2 linked regions of the Myxococcus hansupus genome follow. The protein of the gene in region 1 interacts with the protein of each later gene in a pairwise test. Links are inferred from orthologs where the notes say so. Each region holds a gene or a part of one and is shown on either strand. Other genes may lie near its edges. The genes, in order: lpdA and odhB.

Region 1 (8,941 bases):
GCAAGGGCGCCACGCAGGTGGACACGGGCCTGAAGTTCTTTGACCACATGCTGGCCACGTTCGCGCGGTACGCGGGGCTGGACCTCACGTTGCGCGCGCGCGGTGACCTCACCCACCACATCATGGAGGACGTGGCGATCACGCTGGGCACCGCGGTGCAGCAGGTGATTCCCGCCACGGCGGCGCGGTTCGCCGAGCGCACCATCCCCATGGACGACGCGCTGGTGCAGGCCTGCCTGGATGCCGGAGGCCGCTTCTACTACCAGGGCCCGTTGAAGAACCGGCTCTACGAGCACTGGATGCGCTCCTTCAGCGAGCACGCCCGGGTGACGCTGCACCTGCGGGTGCTGCGCGGCAAGGACAGCCACCATGCGACGGAGGCCGCGTTCAAGGCGCTGGGGCTCGCGTTGCGCGACGCCATGGTGGACTCGGGGTCGGTGTTCAGCATGAAGGGCTCCGTGTCCCTGGAGGTGAAGTGATGCTGACGCGGCGGCTCGTCGTCTGTCTGGACGTGAAGGGCGGTCGGGTGGTGAAGGGCGTACGGTTCGAGGGCCTCCGCGACGTGGGGGATCCGGTCGAGCTGGCCCGGCGCTACGAAGCGGAAGGGGCCGATGAGGTGACGTTCCTCGACATCTCCGCGAGCGCGGAGGAGCGGGAGACGTTGTGGGAGTTGGTCCAGCGCACCGCGGAGCAGCTCTTCATCCCACTGGCGGTCGGTGGCGGCGTGCGCACGGTGGAGGACGTGGGCCGGGCGCTTCGAGCGGGCGCGGACAAGGTGAGCATCAACTCGGCGGCGGTGGCCCAGCCCTCGCTGCTCACCGCGTGCGCGGAGCGCTTCGGCTCACAATGCGTCGTCGCCAGCATCGACGCGAAACGGGAAGGCGAGCGTTGGCGCGTCTACACGCATGGGGGCAAGAAGCCCACGGACCTGGACGCGGTGGCGTGGGCTCGCGAGTGCGTGGCGCGTGGGGCAGGGGAGGTGTTGTTGACGAGCATCGACCGGGATGGCGCGCGCCAGGGCTACGACCTGGCACTCACCCGGGCGGTGTCGGACGTGGTGGACGTGCCGGTCATCGCCTCGGGCGGGGCGGGGAGCGCGGGACATGTTCGGGATGCCTTCCAAGTGGGCGGCGCGGACGCGGCCCTGGTCGCGGGCATCCTGCACGATGGCCTCACCACCGTGGGCGCCATCAAGACGCTGCTCCGTGAGAGCGGCCTTCACATTCGGAGCGTGACATGACGGACGCAGCAACGCTGATGCAGGCGGCGGCGGAAGTGGCGCGGACGGCCGGAGACGTGGCGCTGGGCTTCTTCCGCGCGGGTGTCTCGGTGGACACGAAGTCGGATGGCTCGCCGGTGACGGTGGCGGACCGCACGGCGGAGTCACGGGCACGCGAGTGGCTGGAGGCGCGCTTCCCCCAGGACGGCATCCTGGGCGAGGAGTTCGGCGAGACGCGGCCGGGCGCGAAGCGGCGGTGGATTCTGGACCCCATCGACGGGACCAAGACCTTCATCCGGGGCGTACCGCTGTGGGGCACGCTGGTGGCGCTGGCGGAGGGAGATTCCATCCTCGTCGGCGCCGCCTATTTCCCCGCGGTGGGGGAGCTGCTGGTGGCCGCGCCGGGGCAGGGCTGCTTCTGGAACGACAAGCCCGCGCGTGTGTCGTCGCAGGCGGACCTGGCCCGGGCCGTGGTGCTGTCCACGGATGAGCGCTTCCCCGTGTATCCGGAGCGAGGGGCCGCGTGGCGCGCGCTCGCGAAGGACGCGGCGGTGGACCGCACCTGGGGGGATTGTTACGGCTACTTGCTGGTGGCCACCGGGCGCGCGGAGGTGATGGTGGACGAGCTGCTGTCGCCCTGGGACGCCGCGGCCTTGCAACCCATCATCGACGAAGCCGGTGGCGTGTTCACCGACTGGACGGGAAAGCGCACCGCCTTCGGAGGCAACGGCATCGCGACGAACGCGGCGCTGGCGGGGCTGGTTCGACAGCGGCTGGGCGCCGTGGAGCCACGCGGATGATCAACCTGGACGCGCTCGACTTCTCGAAGGGCAACGGCACGGTGACGGTCGTGACACAGGACGCACGCACCGGCGATGTGTTGATGGTGGCCCACGCCGACCGTGAGGCGTTGGAGCGCACGCTCGCCTCCGGCGAAATGCACTACCGCTCCCGCACCCGCGGCCCCTGGCACAAGGGCGCCACCAGCGGGAACGTGCAGCGCGTGGTGTCGCTCCACGCGGACTGTGACGGGGACGCGGTGCTGGCACGCGTGGCGCCAGCGGGCCCCGCGTGTCACACCGGCGAGGAGACCTGCTTCGGACCCGGCAGGTGGGATGCACTGGCCGCGTTGGACGCCACGCTGGCGCAACGCGCCGCCCCCACGCCCGCTGACACCTCACCGCCGAGCTACACACGACGGCTGCTCGAAGACAGAAACCTGCGCTTGAAGAAGCTGGGAGAGGAGGCCGCGGAGCTGGTGACCGCGTGCGCGGATGCGGATCCAACGCGCGCGGTAGAGGAGGCCGCCGACCTGCTCTACCACGTGCTCGTCGCCATCCGTCCCCTGGGGCTCACGCTGGACGACGTCAAATCCATCCTCGCGCGTCGGGCCTCGCGCTGAGGCGTGACGAGGGCCGCAGGTATCCTGTTATTTCCTGAACTGAACGTCACTTTTACGGGGTTTCCACGAGAATCAGTGCCGACCCGGTTGGATTTGTCCGCCATTGCTACAGCCTCATGTGTCGCGGAAATGGGCCGAACCCTTCAACGAATGAAGTGTTCCTGCTACAGATCCGAGCGCACGGCGGAGTGGAAAGCCGGGCGAGCGCTGGAGAGGTGCTCGCCTCACCGGAGGCATTGTGAACGGCCCTACGTACAAGGCGGAGATCTTCGACCGAATCGTGTTTTCGCGATGGGACAATCCGCCGACGAAGGAAGACATGACGCTGTTGTTCGCCCAGGTGCAGGAAGCGTCGGCGCGTCTCAACTCGAAGCTCATCTACATCGCGTCGGTGAGTGCGAAGTCGAAGGTTCCCGACGCGAATGATCGCAACATCCTCAACCAGTTCCTCCTGGATGGCCGTCGCACCTGGATGGAGCAGGCGTGGCTCATCTATGAGGGCTCCGACCTGCAGCACAACCTGCAGCGGGTCATCATCTCTGGCGTGCTCATCCTGACGCGCACCTTCGACAACTTCCTGTCGGTGGCGAAGTCGGGAGACTCCATCATCAAGGACGTCAGCGCGGTGTTGAAGAAGGACGCCACGCCGCTCTTCGCCATGGCGAAGGAGCGCGGCCTCCTCGTGAGCTGAGGGACGGCATCGGCGCCCGTCAGCGGGCGCCGATGATCTCCACCTCGTTCAGCACGACGTCTTCACGCTCGGGGAGGACACTCACCGAGTCCACATCGCGCAGCGGCGTCTGGAGCTGGCACTCCTCCCACGCGCCAGTGCCCTGGAACCGGCAGACGGTGGGGTTGACGAAGGAGAAGTCCTTCTCCGGATCCCTCAACCCCACGCCCTTCGGCGTCCGGACAATGGCCCTCACCGACCCCGGTCCGGTGGCGTGGATCCGCACGGCCACGAGCTGCTTCAGCGTGGGCGCATAGCCCGCGCGCAGCGCGCCGTCCGCCTCCCACCGCTCGCTCTTGGGCGCCTTGCCCACCGGAACTCCCGTCTTCACGTCCCGGTCAAACGCCTGGTGTCTGGGCTCGGTGCCCTCCAGGTGGTCCGGCTTGATGGCGCCCGATGTCCCCTCCAGCGGAGCGGCGGCCAGCGCGACCAGGGCGGGAGAGGGCGCTCCGAGGTTCGCGGCGGCGGCACGCAGCACCGCGTCATCCAGGTGTCCTTCCTGGGCGCAGCGTGGCGCCAGCGTTCCAACGAGCGCCAGCACCGGCGGCCGCACCGTGATGTCCGACTGCGCGGCGGGCGCGAGCCCCAACTGGACGAGCGAGGCACAGGCCGCCGCGGTGCCCGGCCCCGCATGGTCCAGGTTCCATTTCGCCAGGGCGGTGTCCGCCTGGGCATTCACGGCGGCTGACAACAGGGCCTGCCCAACGGCCTGGGCACAACTGTTCATGGCGGGCGGACACCGCTCACACAGCGTGCCCAACAGCCCTCGAAGCGGCGTGGCTTCTCCATTGGATAAGGGCGAGCGAACGTCGAGCGCGGCGCTGAGCTCGCATGCCCGGGGAGGGGGCAGCACACACGCCTCCAACCGCCGCTGGGCCTCCGCGACGACCTGGGCGTCCTGCGGCGTCCGGAGGGCGCCCTCGAGCGCCCGTTCCAGGGCGCGGCACTCGGGGCCCGAGGAGGCGGTGGCCCCAGGGGCCGACGGAGCGGGGGCCCCGGCCAGGCGCTCCGGCCGTGGGGCAGACGCTTCATCCTGGTGCGTCACACACCACAGGCGCCCGAAGGCGAGGAGTGCTACCAACATCAAGAGGAGGGTTCGGAGCGGGAAACGGCGCACGAGCAAACTCCTTGATTCCAACCGGGACCGGGGGTTATCAGCCCCACCGGGTTCCATCCTCAAAAATTACGGAGGCGTGCGTGGCTGAGACGTTCGACGTGGTGATCATCGGCTCGGGTCCTGGCGGCTACGTGGGAGCCATTCGCGCGGGTCAGCTCGGCCTGAAGACGGCCATCATCGAGAAGGACAAGCGGCTGGGCGGCACCTGCCTCCACCGCGGCTGCATCCCGACCAAGTCCCTGCTGTGGACCGCGGAGCTCTTCCACCACGTCCGCGAGGCGGCCGACTTCGGCATTGATGTGAGCAGCCCGACCATCAACTGGCCGAACGCGATGAAGCACAAGGACAAGATCGTCACCAAGGGTGCCAACGGCATCGACTTCTTGATGAAGAAGAACAAGGTGACGGTCATCAAGGGCCACGGCCGCATCGCGGGCAAGAACAAGGTCGAGGTCACCGCCGAGGACGGCTCCAAGCAGGTCCTGGACGCGAAGAACATCATCCTCGCCACGGGCTCGGTGCCCAAGTCCCTGCCCAACGTTCCGGTGGACCACAAGCGGGTCCTGAACAGCGACTCCATCCTGCAGATCGACCGCGTTCCCAAGAGCATCATCGTCCTGGGCGCCGGCGCGGTCGGCTGCGAGTTCGCCTCCGTGTTCAACCACGTGGGCAGCAAGACGGCCATCGTGGAGTACCTGCCCGCGCTGCTCCCCATCGAGGACGCGGACATCTCCAAGGAGCTGGAGAAGATCTTCAAGCGCCGCGGCATCGACGTGCACACCGGCTCCGCGGTGGAGAAGGTGGAGCACACGGCGGACGGCGTGCGCGTCACGATGAAGGTCGGCAACGAGACCAAGACGCTGGAGGCGGAGATCCTCCTGTCGGCGGTGGGCCGCTCGCCCGTCACCGAGGACGTCGGTCTGGACAAGACGAGCATCAAGGCCGAGCGCGGCTACATCAAGGTCGACTCGATGCTCCGCACCTCGGAGCCCAACGTGTACGCCGTGGGCGACATCATCCCCACGCCGATGCTGGCCCACATGGCGAGCGCGGAGTGCGTGGTGGCGGTGGAGCACATCGCGGGGAAGAACCCGCAGCCCATCAACTACGACCTGACCCCGTCGGCCACGTACTGCTACCCCGAGGTCGCCTCGGTGGGCCTGACGGAGAAGAAGGCCAAGGAGCGCGGTTACGACGTGAAGGTGGGCATCGCGCCCTTCGCGGCGGTGACCAAGTCGGCCATCTCCAACGAGTCCACGGGCATGGTGAAGATCGTCTCGGACAAGAAGTACGACGAGGTCCTGGGCGTGCACCTCATCGGCCCGCATGCCACGGAGCTCCTGGCCGAGGCGTGTGTCGCGCTGAAGCTGGAGATCACCACCGAGGAGCTGGCGAACACCGTCCACGCGCACCCGACGCTGTCGGAGATCATGCACGAGGGCGCCGAGGCCACGCTGGGCCACCCGCGTCACTTCTGAGCGACCGGCATCGCCCCTGAAGTCCCAGGGCCGTCCCGGTGCGCCGCGGACGGCCCTTTCATTTCCGGCCCCTCGCCGCCACGGCGAGGTGCCAGTCTCCTGGCTGGCAGGTGGCACGGGGCTTCCCGGGCTGCCCTGGGACGGTCGGGGCATTAGTACAGAGGCGACAACTGGCGGACGACTGGTGGATGCTGACGCCTCGCGTCAGTGGCTTCCGCTTGAACGTCCTCCGTCCAACCCATAGAAGGCCCGCGATCCATGGCGACTCCCGACCGGTTCCCTCTCCCCCAGGTGACTGAGACCACCCGCAAGCCGGAGTGGCTGAAGGTGCGGCTCCCGCACGGAGAAGGCTACGAGCGGGTCAAAGCCATCGTGAAGCGCACCAAGCTGGCCACGGTGTGCGAAGAGGCCCGCTGCCCGAACATCGCCGAGTGCTGGGGCGGTGGCACCGCCACGGTGATGCTCATGGGCGAGGTCTGCACGCGCGCGTGCCGCTTCTGCCACGTGAAGGTCGGCGCGCCGCCGCCGCTGGACCCGATGGAGCCCATCCATCTGGCCCAGGCGGTGAAGGAGATGGACCTGGAGTACATCGTCGTCACGTCCGTGAACCGGGATGACCGGCCGGACGGTGGCGCCAGCCACTTCGCGTCCGCCATCCGCGAGCTGCGCCGGGAGAGCCCGCGCACCATCGTCGAGGTCCTCATCCCGGACTTCAAGGGCGTGGAGAAGGATCTGACCACCGTCGCGGAGGCGAAGCCTCACGTGGTGGCGCACAACGTGGAGACGGTGGAGCGGCTGACGCCGACGGTGCGCGATCGCCGCGCCAAGTACCACCAGTCGCTGCGCGTGCTGGAGTACCTCAAGAACCGCCCCGAGGGCCTCTACACCAAGACGTCCGTCATGGTGGGCCTGGGGGAGACGGACGCGGAGCTGGAGCAGACGTTCAAGGACCTGCGCGACGTGGGCGTGGACGTCCTGACGCTGGGCCAGTACCTGCAGCCGTCGCAGTACCACCTGCGCGTGGAGCGCTTCGTCACGCCCGCGCAGTTCGAGGCGTACAAGAAGCTGGCCGAGTCCTACGGCTTCCTCTACGTGGCGTCCGGTCCGCTGGTGCGGTCCAGCTACCGGGCCGCGGAATTCTTCATGAAGGGCCTGATGGAGCGCGAGCGGCTGGAGCGGCTCGGCTGAGTCGCGGTGCTCCGATTCATGGCTTGACCTCACACCCCTGCTTTCTGGAAAGACGACTCCATGGCGATCTTCGAATTCAAGCTCCCCGACCTCGGTGAAGGCGTGATGGAGGGTGAGCTGGTGAAGTGGCACGTGAAGGCGGGCGACTCCATCAAGGAAGACCAGGTGCTCGCCGAGGTGATGACGGACAAGGCCACCGTCACCGTGCCCTCGCCCAAGGCGGGCCGGGTCGTGAAGACGCACGGCAACGAAGGCGACATGGCCAAGGTGCACCAGATCCTGGTCACCCTGGAGGTCGAGGGCGACGTGCCCGTGCAGGCGGGTGGCCATGGTGAGTCCGCGGCGGCGCCCGCGGCCCCGGTGGCGGCGGCCGCCGCGAGTGGCAATGGCTCGGGCGCTCCGGCCTCGGCGTCGAAGGTGCTGGCCACGCCGGTGACGCGGCGGATGGCGCGTGAGCACGGCCTGGACCTGGCGGCGATTCCGGGCACGGGCCCGCAGGGCCGCGTGACGAAGGCGGACGTGGTCGCGGCGCTGGAAGGCGGCGAGAAGAACGTGGTGGCGGCGGCTCCGGCCGCGCAGCAGACCCGGCCCGCGGCGCCTCCGGTCAGCTCGGGTGCCTCCGACGAGCGCATCGCGCTGCGCGGCCTGCGCAAGAAGATCGCGGAGAAGATGGTGCGCTCGAAGTTCACCGCGCCGCACTTCGCGTTCGTGGAGGAAGTGGACGCCACGGACCTGGTGGCGCTGCGTGCCCGGCTGAACGCGCAGCTCGCGGCGGCGGGGGACAGCACCAAGCTCAACTACCTGCCGTTCATCATCAAGGCGACGGTGGCGGCGCTGAAGAAGTTCCCGCACCTCAACGCGAACTTCGACGAGGCGTCGCAGGAGCTGGTGGTCCGCGGCGAGTACAACATCGGCATGGCCGCCGCGACGCCGGACGGCCTCACGGTCGCGGTGGTGAAGAACGCGGACCGCCTGACGCTGGGCGAGCTGGCCCGCGAGACGGCGCGTCTGGGCGCCGCCGCGCGTGACCGCAAGCTGAAGATGGAGGAGCTGACGGGGGGCACGTTCACCATCAGCTCGCTGGGGCAGAGCGGTGGCCTCTTCGCCACGCCCATCATCAACCACCCCGAGGTGGGCATCCTCGGCGTGCACCGCCTGAAGAAGCGCCCGGCGGTGGTGGGCGACCAGGTCGTGGTGCGCGACATGATGAACCTGTCGCTGTCGTGCGACCACCGCGTCATCGACGGCTCGGTCGCCGCGGACTTCACGTACGAGATCATCAAGTACCTGGAGAAGCCGGACCTGCTGTTCCTGGCCATGGCGTGAAGTGAGCGCCGTGTCCGTGCCATGCCCCAGAGGTGATGGGGCGTGGTGCCGGCCCTGGGAGCGCCTGGTTGTGGGGGCCCTGTACGAGGGCCGCGCGCCAGGGGCTCGGGCCGGTTAGTCTCCCTGGGTATGGCCGAGAACCCTCGCGAGCTGATCCGCGCCGCGCAGTCCGCCGAGACACAGGGGGACATGGCCCGTGCGGTGGAGTGCCTCCAGAAAGCGGCGGAGCTTTATCGCGATGCCGGCAACGTGCAGCGGGCGCTCCAGTTGCTGCGCCATGCGAGCCGGCTGGACGAGCGCCGGACGGACATCGCGGAAGAGGTGAACCGGCTGGAGTGGCTGCCGGGGGCGCTCCTCGCGAGGCCCCAGCCGGACGATGACGAGGACGCGGTGCTGGCATCCTCGCTGGAGCAGACCGTGGAAGGCGGGCTGATTCCGGAGGTCGTTCACCGGCAGCGGCTCCTCGAGGATGCCCTGCGCG
Region 2 (8,955 bases), 2.3 Mb from region 1 along the record:
AGCCAGGTGTCGGATGACCTGATGCGTTATCCCCTGGGTCCGAATGCCCCCGGGGGACACGGGGCGCGCCTACTCGGCGGCGGGCTTCGAAGCGGGCTGCGCGGGGGCCTCGTCGGCCTCGGGCGCCACCGGCGGCGCGCCAATGGCGTGGTAGCCACCATCCACGTGGATCATTTCGCCCGTGGTGGAGGGCAGCCAGTCCGACAACATGGCGCAGGCCGTGCGGGCCACCAGGTCATGGCTGTTCTTGGCGCTCCAGCCCAGCGGCGCCTGGGTCCCCCAGCCCTGCTCCAGCGCCTTGAAGCCCGGGATTCCCTTGGCGGCGATGGTGGCCAGCGGCCCGGCGGCCAGCGCGTTGACGCGGATGCCCTGGGGCCCCAGGTCGCGCGCCAGGTAGCGCACCGTGGACTCCAGCGCCGCCTTGCACACCCCCATCCAGTCGTAGATGGGCCAGGCGACGCGGTTGTCGAAGTCCAGCGTGACGATGGAGCCCCCCTGCGTCATCAGCGGGAGGCACGCCACCGCCAGCTCCTTCAGGGAAAACGTGGAGATGCGGAACGCCGTCTGTACACTTTCCCACGGCGTGTTGAGAAAGTTGCCTCCCAAAGCATCTTCCGGCGCGTAGGCGATGGAGTGCAGCACGCCGTCCAGCCGGTCCCAGCGCTGACGCAGCGACGCGGTGAGCGCGGTGAAGTGCTCCGGGTTGGTGACGTCCAGCTCCAGCACCTCGAGCCCCGGCTTGAGGCGCTTGGCGCTCCGCTCGGTGAGCGACTTCGCCCGGCCAAAGCCGGTGAGGAGGATTTCCGCGCCTTGCGCCAGCGCGTGCTCGGCGATGCCGTAGGCCAGGGACTGGGGGGTGAGCACCCCGGTGATGAGCAGCTTCTTGCCTTGGAGCAGCATGGAGACGGCCTCTTGCGGGAAGGGGAAAAGGACGAAACGCGCTCTCTAGCATTCCTTCCGGAAGGAACGGTTGAAGTTGCGCTCACGCCGCGCATGAATCCACCTGCTCCCCTGCAGGTGGTGTGGCTTATCGCCCGCCGGGCAACCGCGACAAAAAGGTGCTGCGAAAACCCCCCAACGGGGCGCCCTTCCAGTAAAAGACGACACCGCCATGGCGAATTTCCAGGACACGTTCCTTTCCGGCGCCAACATCGACTTCATCGAGGGCCTCTACGCCCGATATCTGGAGGACCCCGCCAGCGTGGATACAAGCTGGCGCGAGGTCTTCGACCGCAGCAACGGCGCCGGCCGACCCATCTTCAGCACCAAGCTGCTGGAGCCGGCACCGGCTCCCGCCGCGAACAAGGCCAACGGAAAGGCGGCCAAGGCGCAGCAGGCCCCCGCCGCGCCCGCGCCGGTCGCGACGCCCGCCGCCGCGCCCACGCAGGACATCGCGGCGCTGCAGGCCCGCGTGGACCACGTCATCTTCGCCTTCCGCCTGCGCGGCCACCTGCGCGCGAAGCTGGATCCGCTCGGCCGCGCGCGCCCCGCGCTGGAGCACGTGGCGGACGTCGCGCTGGTGGACGACAGCCACTTCACCGACGCCGAGTCCCAGCAGCTCGTGGAGACCAACGGCGTGTTCGGCGACCAGCGCGTGCGCCTGGGCGACCTGCTGACGCGCCTGCGCCGCACGTACACGGACACCATCGGCATCGAGTACATGCACATGCTCGACAGCCAGCGCCGCCGCTGGCTGATGCACCGGATGGAGTCGGTGGAGAACCGCACGGACTTCTCCCCCGACGAGTGCCGGCACATCCTCACCAAGCTGTCCTACGCGGAGGGATTCGAGCACTTCCTCCACACCAAGTACGTGGGCGCCAAGCGCTTCAGCCTGGACGGCGGCGAGTCGCTCATCCCCATGCTGGACGCGCTGGGTGAAGTGGCCACCGGCATGGGCCTGAAGGAGATCGTCATCGGCATGGCCCACCGCGGCCGCCTCAACGTGCTGACGAACATCCTGGGCAAGCAGCCGGACCAGATCTTCAGCGAGTTCGACGGTCCCCGGAACCCGCAGGCCTACCTGGGCCGCGGCGACGTGAAGTACCACATGGGCTTCTCGTCGGACCACGTCACGCGCCAGGGCAAGAAGCTGCACCTGTCGCTGGCCTTCAACCCCAGCCACCTGGAAGCGGTGGACCCGGTGGTGGAGGGCCGCGTGCGCGCCAAGCAGGACCGCGGCGGCGACACGGAGCGCACCGGCGTGATGCCGCTGCTCATCCACGGCGACGCGGCCTTCATCGGTCAGGGCGTGGTGCCGGAGACGCTCAACCTGTCCGGCCTCAAGGGCTACACCACGGGCGGCACGGTCCACGTCGTCATCAACAACCAGGTCGGCTTCACCACCGACCCGCACGACTCGCGCTCGTCCCTCTACTCCACCGCCATCGCGCAGATGCTGGACATCCCCATCTTCCATGTGAATGGAGATGACCCGGAGGCCTGCGTCCACGTGGCGAAGCTGGTGGCCGAGTACCGCCAGACGTTCAAGACGGACGTCGTCATCGACCTGGTCTGCTACCGCCGCTACGGCCACAACGAGGGTGACGAGCCCGCGTTCACCCAGCCGGCGATGTACGAAATCATCCGCAAGCACCCGACGGTGCGCACGCGCTACGCGGCGAAGCTGGCGGAGCAGGGCAAGATTCCGGCCGAGGAGTCCGAGGCCATCAAGCAGAAGTGCCAGCAGGACTTCGACGCGGCGCTCACCCGCGCGCGCCAGGAGAGCCAGTTCAAGGAGCCCAGCGCGCTGGAGGGCCTGTGGAAGCCCTACCAGGGCGGCTCGTTGAAGAGCGCGCCGGACGTGTCCACCGCGGTGGACAAGCAGGTGCTCTGCGATGCGCTGCGCACGCTGTCCACGCTGCCGGAGGGCTTCAACGTCCACCGCGACGTGGAGCGCACCGTCATCAAGAAGCGCCTGGGCATGCTGGACAGCGGCGAGCTGCAGTGGAGCGAGGGCGAGTCGCTGGCCTACGCCACGCTGCTCTCCGAGGGCTACAACATCCGCATCACCGGCCAGGACAGCGAGCGCGGCACGTTCAGCCACCGCCACGCGGTGGTGCACGACGTGAAGACGGGCGAGAAGTTCGTCCCCCTGCGCCAGTTCGTCAGCGGCAAGGGCAAGAACGGCTTCCACATCTACAACAGCCCGCTGTCGGAGATGGGCGTGCTCGGCTTCGAGTACGGCTACAGCCTGGACGTGCCGGACGGCCTCACCGCCTGGGAAGCGCAGTTCGGCGACTTCGGCAACGGCGCGCAGATCATCATCGACCAGTTCATCGCCGCCGGTGAGAGCAAGTGGCGCCGCCTGAGCGGCCTCACCCTGCTGCTGCCCCACGGCTATGAAGGCCAGGGCCCGGAGCACTCCAGCGCGCGCCTGGAGCGCTTCCTGGACCTGTGCGCCGAGGACAACATCCAGGTCTGCTACCCGACGACGCCGGCGCAGATCTTCCACCTGCTGCGCCGCCAGGTGCTGCGCCCGGTGCGCAAGCCGCTGGTCATCATGTCGCCCAAGAGCCTGCTGCGCCGGCCGGAGGCCACCAGCAAGGTGGACGAGCTGGCCACGGGCACCTTCCAGGAAGTCATCCTGGACCGGGTGGACCCGGCGAACGTGACGCGGCTGCTCTTGTGCAGCGGCAAGGTGTACTACGACCTGGTGAAGGCGCGGGACGAGCGCAAGGACGACAGCATCGCCATCGTCCGGCTGGAGCAGCTCTACCCGTTCCCCGCCGACGCGCTGACGGGGCTCATCGCGAAGATGCCGAAGCTCGGTGAGCTGCTCTGGGTGCAGGAGGAGCCGCGCAACGCGGGCGCGTGGCACTTCATGTTCCCCCGTCTCCATGACCTGGCGTCCACGCAGTCGCAGCAGCAGGTGAAGATCGGCTACATCGGTCGGGCCGAAGCCGCCAGCCCCGCCACGGGCTTCCCCAAGACCCACGAGTACGAGCAGCAGCTCATCATCGAGGAAGCCATCCTCCGAGGGACCAAGAATGGCCGTTGAAATCAAAGTGCCGCCCCTGGGCGAATCCATCACCGAAGCCATCATCGGCAAGTGGAACAAGAAGTCGGGTGACGCCGTCACCGCCGATGAGCCGCTCGTCGTCCTGGAGACCGACAAGGTCACCATCGACGTGCCGGCCCCGTCCGCGGGCTCGCTGGCCAGCATCGCCTTCAAGGAGGGCGACAAGGTCCGCGTGGGCGACGTGCTCGGGCTCATCGAGGCCGGCGCGGGGGCTTCCGCCTCCAAGCCCGCCGCGGCGCCGGCTCCGGCCGCGCCCGCTCCCGCCGCCGAGGCGCCCGCGGCGTCCGGGTCCGACGCCCGCTCCACGCCCACCGCGCGCAAGGTGGCCGAGGAGAACCGGGTGGACATCTCCCAGGTGAAGGGCAGCGGCTCCGGTGGCCGCGTGCACAAGGACGACGTGCTGGGTCAGCTCAAGGGCCCGTCCACGCCCGCCCAGGCCCCCGCCGCCCCGGCGCAGCCCGCCGGCCCCCGCCCGAACGCCGCCCGCGAGGAGCGCGTGCGGATGACGCCGCTGCGCAAGCGCGTGGCCGAGCGCCTCATCCAGGCCCAGTCCACCGCCGCCATGCTCACCACCTTCAACGAGGTGGACATGGGCGAGGTGATGGCCCTGCGCAAGAAGTACAACGACAAGTTCCAGCAGAAGCACGGCGTGAAGCTCGGCTTCATGAGCTTCTTCATCCGCGCCTCCGTCGAGGCCCTCAAGGCCTTCCCGCAAATCAACGCGGAGATTGACGGAGAGGACGTCATCTTCAAGCACTACTACGACATCGGCGTGGCCGTCAGCGGCAGCCGCGGTCTGGTGGTGCCGGTGGTGCGCAACGCGGACAAGCAGGGCCTGGCGGAGCTGGAGAAGACCGTCGGAGAGCTGGGCACCAAGGCGCGCAACGACAAGCTGGCCCTGTCCGACCTGCAGGGTGGCACCTTCACCATCACCAACGGCGGCATCTTCGGCTCCATGCTGTCCACGCCCATCCTGAACCCGCCGCAGACGGGCATCCTGGGCATGCACAACATCGTCGAGCGCCCCGTGGCCCGCGACGGCCAGGTCGTCATCCGGCCCATCATGTTCGTCGCGCTCACCTACGACCACCGCCTGGTGGACGGCCGCGAGGCCGTGCAGTTCCTGGTGCGCGTGAAGGAGTGCATCGAGGACCCGGAGCGGCTGCTCCTCGACGTCTGACTTCAGGCCCGGCATCCGGGCAAGACTTGCATTCCGGGCGGCCGGCTGGACTTCCAGCCGGCCGTTTCACTATGACTGGGAGTGTCTCCCGGTTGTCGGGGGCGGGAAGAACGGGCGGCTCTCCTCGCGCCGCCCCGCGAGACTGAAGGAAGCGCAATGGCAACCGGTTCCGTGAAGTGGTTCAACGACGCGAAGGGCTTTGGCTTCATCACCCAGGACGGCGGTGGTGAGGATGTGTTCTGTCACCACACCGCCATCAACATGGACGGCTTCCGCACCCTGGCCGAGGGCCAGAAGGTGGAGTTCGAAGTCACCCGCGGCCCCAAGGGCCTGCAGGCGCAGAACGTCCGCGCCGCCGGCTAACGCGTCCGTCAGCCATTCCTTCCGGACTGGCCGATGACAAGAGGCCCGGCCCCACCACCTGGGGACCGGGCCTCTGTTTATCCAAAGCCTGACGGCCGCGCGGCCTACAGGTTGCGCTTGAAGTGGTCCATCACGCGCTCCCACTGGCGCTGCGTGACGAGCGGGTCCGGCACCATGTGCGTCAAGCCGCTGAGCGGCAGCAAGTCGTGCTGCTTGCCAGCGCGGAAGAGCGCGTCGCTCAGCTTCAGCGTGTGGAAGAAGTACACGTTGTCATCCGCGGTGCCGTGGATGAGCAGCAGCTTGCCCATGGGCTTGTCCTGCTTGGCGTACGTGAGCAGCGAGCTCTTCTCGTAGGCCTCCGGGTTCTGCTGCGGCACGCCCAGGTAGCGCTCGGTGTAGTGGGTGTCGTAGTCCAGCCAGTCCACCACCGGGGCGCCGGCCACGCCGGCCTTGAAGACATCCGGGCGCTTGAGCACGGCCAGGGCGGACATGTACCCGCCGAAGCTCCAGCCGGAGATGCCCACGCGGGCCAAATCAATCTCCGGGACTTCCTTCGCCAGCGCCTGGATGGCGGCGGCCTGGTCATCAATCGTGACGCCGGCGAAGTCGCCCTTCACCTCGCGCTCCCACTTCGCGCCGCGCAGCGGGGTGCCCCGGCCGTCAATCTTCACGACGAGGAAGCCCTGGTCCGCCACCCACTGCGACATCAGGTGCGCGGCCATGCTCTTGTGGACCACGGTGGTGGTGGGGCCGCCGTACACCTCGACGATGACGGGCAGCTTCTTGCCGGGCTTGAAGTCGCGCGGGCGCACCAGGGACGTCCAGAAGCGCTCGGGGCCCACCTGCCGCTGCTCCACGTTGGGAACGTAGGGCGGCTCCTGCGCCACCGAGGGCAGCTCGCCCACGCGGGTGCCGTCGCCGCGCACCACCTGCACCTTGGGCATGGCCTTCAGGCCCTGGCCGTTCATCACCACCAGGCCGCCGCTCTTGGACACCGTGCCCGACTCGATGTCGAGCCCCGTCGTCACCTTCTCCGGCGCGCCGCCCGCCTTCACGCGCCACAGGTGGCTCTGCGTGGGGTTGGGGCCGCCGTTGAAGTAGAGCGTGTCCTCCTTCTGGACGTAGCGCGCCAGCGAGCGGAAGCCCGCGTCCGGCTTCACCACGGTGCGCGCCAGCGAGCCATCCGCGTTGCGCAACTCCACCTCCGGGCCGCCGTTGCGCTCGGTGTACCAGAGGAAGCCGCTGCCATCCTCCAGCCACAGCGGGAAGGCCTGCTCCAGGTTGAGCCAGGCCTTGTCCGTCTCCGTGAGCAGCTCCTTCGACTTGCCCGTGCGCGGGTCCACCGCGAGCAGCTTCTGCTCCGTCTGCTCCCGGTTCTGCACCAGCACGGTGAGCGGGCCGCCCTTGGGCCACGCCACGGTGGCCAGGTACGGGTACTTCGCCGCGTCCCACTGCGCCCAGACGGTGCGACCGCCCGCGGCGGGGCTGATGCCCAGGCGCACCTTGGCGTTGGCCTTGCCAGGGCGCGGGTACGCGAACTCCTCGCCGCCGCGCTCGGGGTGCATGACGTCGACGATGGTGAGCTTCTCCACGTCCGACGTGTCCGACTCCGTGTAGGCGACGGACTTCGCGTCCGGGCTCCACCAGTAGCCGGTGAAGCGGCCCATCTCCTCCTGGGCGACGAACTCGGCCACGCCGTGCGTCTTCGCCGCGGTGCCGCCCTTGGTGACGCGCTGCTCGCGGTTGGCGGCCACGTCGATGCGGTACACGTCGTTGTCCCGCACGTAGGCCACCTGCTTGCCGTCCGGCGAGAAGCGCGGGTCCAACGTCCCCGGGCCCGTCTTCAGCTCCGTCACCTTGCCGCTGACGCGGTCCACCACGTAGAGGCGGCCGGACAGGGGCACGAGCAGCCGGTTGCCGTCGTCGGACACCTGGTAGCTGGTGATGCCCCGGGCGCTGACACGCATGCGCTCACGGCGGGCCTTCTCCTCGGTGGTGAGCGTCTCCTCGGCGCCCTTGAGGATGGCCTCGGGCGTGAGCAGCTCCCGCGTCTGCCCGCTCTCCACGTCGAACGCGTAGAGCGTCTGCACGTTGGACGTGGGCTGGGTGCGCAGGAAGAGGATGCTCTTCTCGTCGGGGGAGATGCGCACGCCGCCGGGCCGGCCGCTCATGAAGCGGCGCGTCTCCGAGAACTGGCGCAGGAAGGGGTCTTGCGACACCTGCGTCTTGGACATGGTCAGGGGCTTCTGCTCCTGGGCGGAGGGAGTAGCGCTCGCAAGCAGGAGCGCGGCGGTGAGGACGTGGCGCATGCGTCGTCGAATCCCCGCGGGAAGGGCGGGGCTCCTTTCGTGGAAAGGTGCGTGAGGCAGCCTACACTCGGCGGCCACGCGGCCGGAGCAAACGCCCGGCGCGCTGGAGGATTCCCGACGTCATGGACACGGAAGACGACGCCCTGCGGCACCTGCGGCTGGCCGGCATCATCCGGCTGGGCCTGGGCGGAGGCCGCGGCCCCTCGGACGCGTACGTGTTCGACCCGCACCGGCTCGCCCTGCCCGCCTGGGCCTGCGCCCTAGGAGACGCGGGCGCTCCCGCACTGCTGGTGACGCTGGACCGGCACCTGGACACCGTCGTGCCCCAGCGGCCCGCCGCCGTGCCGGACCGGGCCGCCGGGCTGCGCGCGCTGGACGAGCACGCCCGCTGGTCCCTGGACGTCCGCAACTACGACCACATCCTCGCGGCCATGGAGGCGGGGCTGGTGGGTGACGCCCTCCTGATTGCCCGGACCCGCCCCCGGGGCGCCTTCACCGCCGACACCTACGTGGACACCCGGGGACGCCCGCACCGGCTGGTGGCGGTGCCCACCGTGGACCGGGCCGCCGAGGCCTGGAGCCACCCCGCCCCGGCGACGCCGTGCGCGACGTGCTGGACGCCGCCGAGCGCGTGCTGCTGGACGTGGACCTGGACTGCTTCACCTCCCTGAGCGACGCCGACCCGACGACGGTGCTGCCCTGGCCCCAACAGGTGATTCGCGAGTTCCTGCTTCCCGCGGACTCCGGCCCCTTCTGGGACGCGGTGCTGGGCAAGACGGTGGCGCTGACGCTGGCGCGCGAGCCCCACCACTGCGGCGGGCTGCTCGCGTCCGGGGTGCTGTTCCAAGACGCCGCGGACGTGCTTTTCCGGGAACTGCTGCGCACCGAACCGCCGTGAGCGCTACAGCGGCGTCTCCATGAAGTTGGGGCGGATGTCCGTCATCTGCCCGCCCGCGAAGGAGAAGCGGCTGCCCACCGGCGGCCGGGCGTCGTTGAGCACGTAGCCGAAGTCCACGCGGAACGGCAGCACGTTGAACTGCGGGAAGAGCAGCCGCAGGCCCATGCCCACCGTGTGCACCATG

What was found.
Region 2: the proteins of lpdA (region 1) and odhB interact in binary tests that used the Escherichia coli proteins (3 or more experiments, as listed by UniProt). The link is inferred for Myxococcus hansupus from one-to-one orthologs.

What each region holds. Positions count from the first base shown.
Region 1 is NZ_CP012109.1:3,278,345-3,287,285, forward strand. Bases 3,762-6,747 are described here. They hold lpdA (dihydrolipoyl dehydrogenase), read left to right. Parts: upstream 3,762-4,548; coding sequence 4,549-5,946; downstream 5,947-6,747. Other genes in these bases: A176_RS12910 (hypothetical protein), read right to left, coding at 3,762-4,468; lipA (lipoyl synthase), read left to right, coding at 6,205-6,747. Outside these bases: A176_RS12885 (imidazoleglycerol-phosphate dehydratase), read left to right, coding at 1-479; imidazole glycerol phosphate synthase subunit HisF, read left to right, coding at 479-1,240; hisN (histidinol-phosphatase), read left to right, coding at 1,237-2,019; bifunctional phosphoribosyl-AMP cyclohydrolase/phosphoribosyl-ATP diphosphatase HisIE, read left to right, coding at 2,016-2,621; A176_RS12905 (DofB protein), read left to right, coding at 2,941-3,312; more of A176_RS12910, read right to left, coding at 3,332-3,761; more of lipA, read left to right, coding at 6,748-7,134; A176_RS12925 (dihydrolipoamide acetyltransferase family protein), read left to right, coding at 7,195-8,460; A176_RS12930 (ClpX C4-type zinc finger protein), read left to right, coding at 8,590-8,941. UniProt on the Escherichia coli protein: Lipoamide dehydrogenase is a component of the glycine cleavage system as well as of the alpha-ketoacid dehydrogenase complexes.
Region 2 is NZ_CP012109.1:995,750-1,004,704, reverse strand. The notes cover bases 3,096-6,095. They hold odhB (2-oxoglutarate dehydrogenase complex dihydrolipoyllysine-residue succinyltransferase), read left to right. Parts: upstream 3,096-3,989; coding sequence 3,990-5,201; downstream 5,202-6,095. Other genes in these bases: A176_RS04180 (S9 family peptidase), read right to left, coding at 5,669-6,095; A176_RS04185 (cold-shock protein), read left to right, coding at 5,358-5,564; A176_RS04195 (2-oxoglutarate dehydrogenase E1 component), read left to right, coding at 3,096-4,000. Also shown: enoyl-ACP reductase FabI, read right to left, coding at 70-900; more of A176_RS04195, read left to right, coding at 1,112-3,095; more of A176_RS04180, read right to left, coding at 6,096-7,873; A176_RS04170 (BamA/TamA family outer membrane protein), read right to left, coding at 8,775-8,955. UniProt on the Escherichia coli protein: E2 component of the 2-oxoglutarate dehydrogenase (OGDH) complex which catalyzes the second step in the conversion of 2-oxoglutarate to succinyl-CoA and CO(2).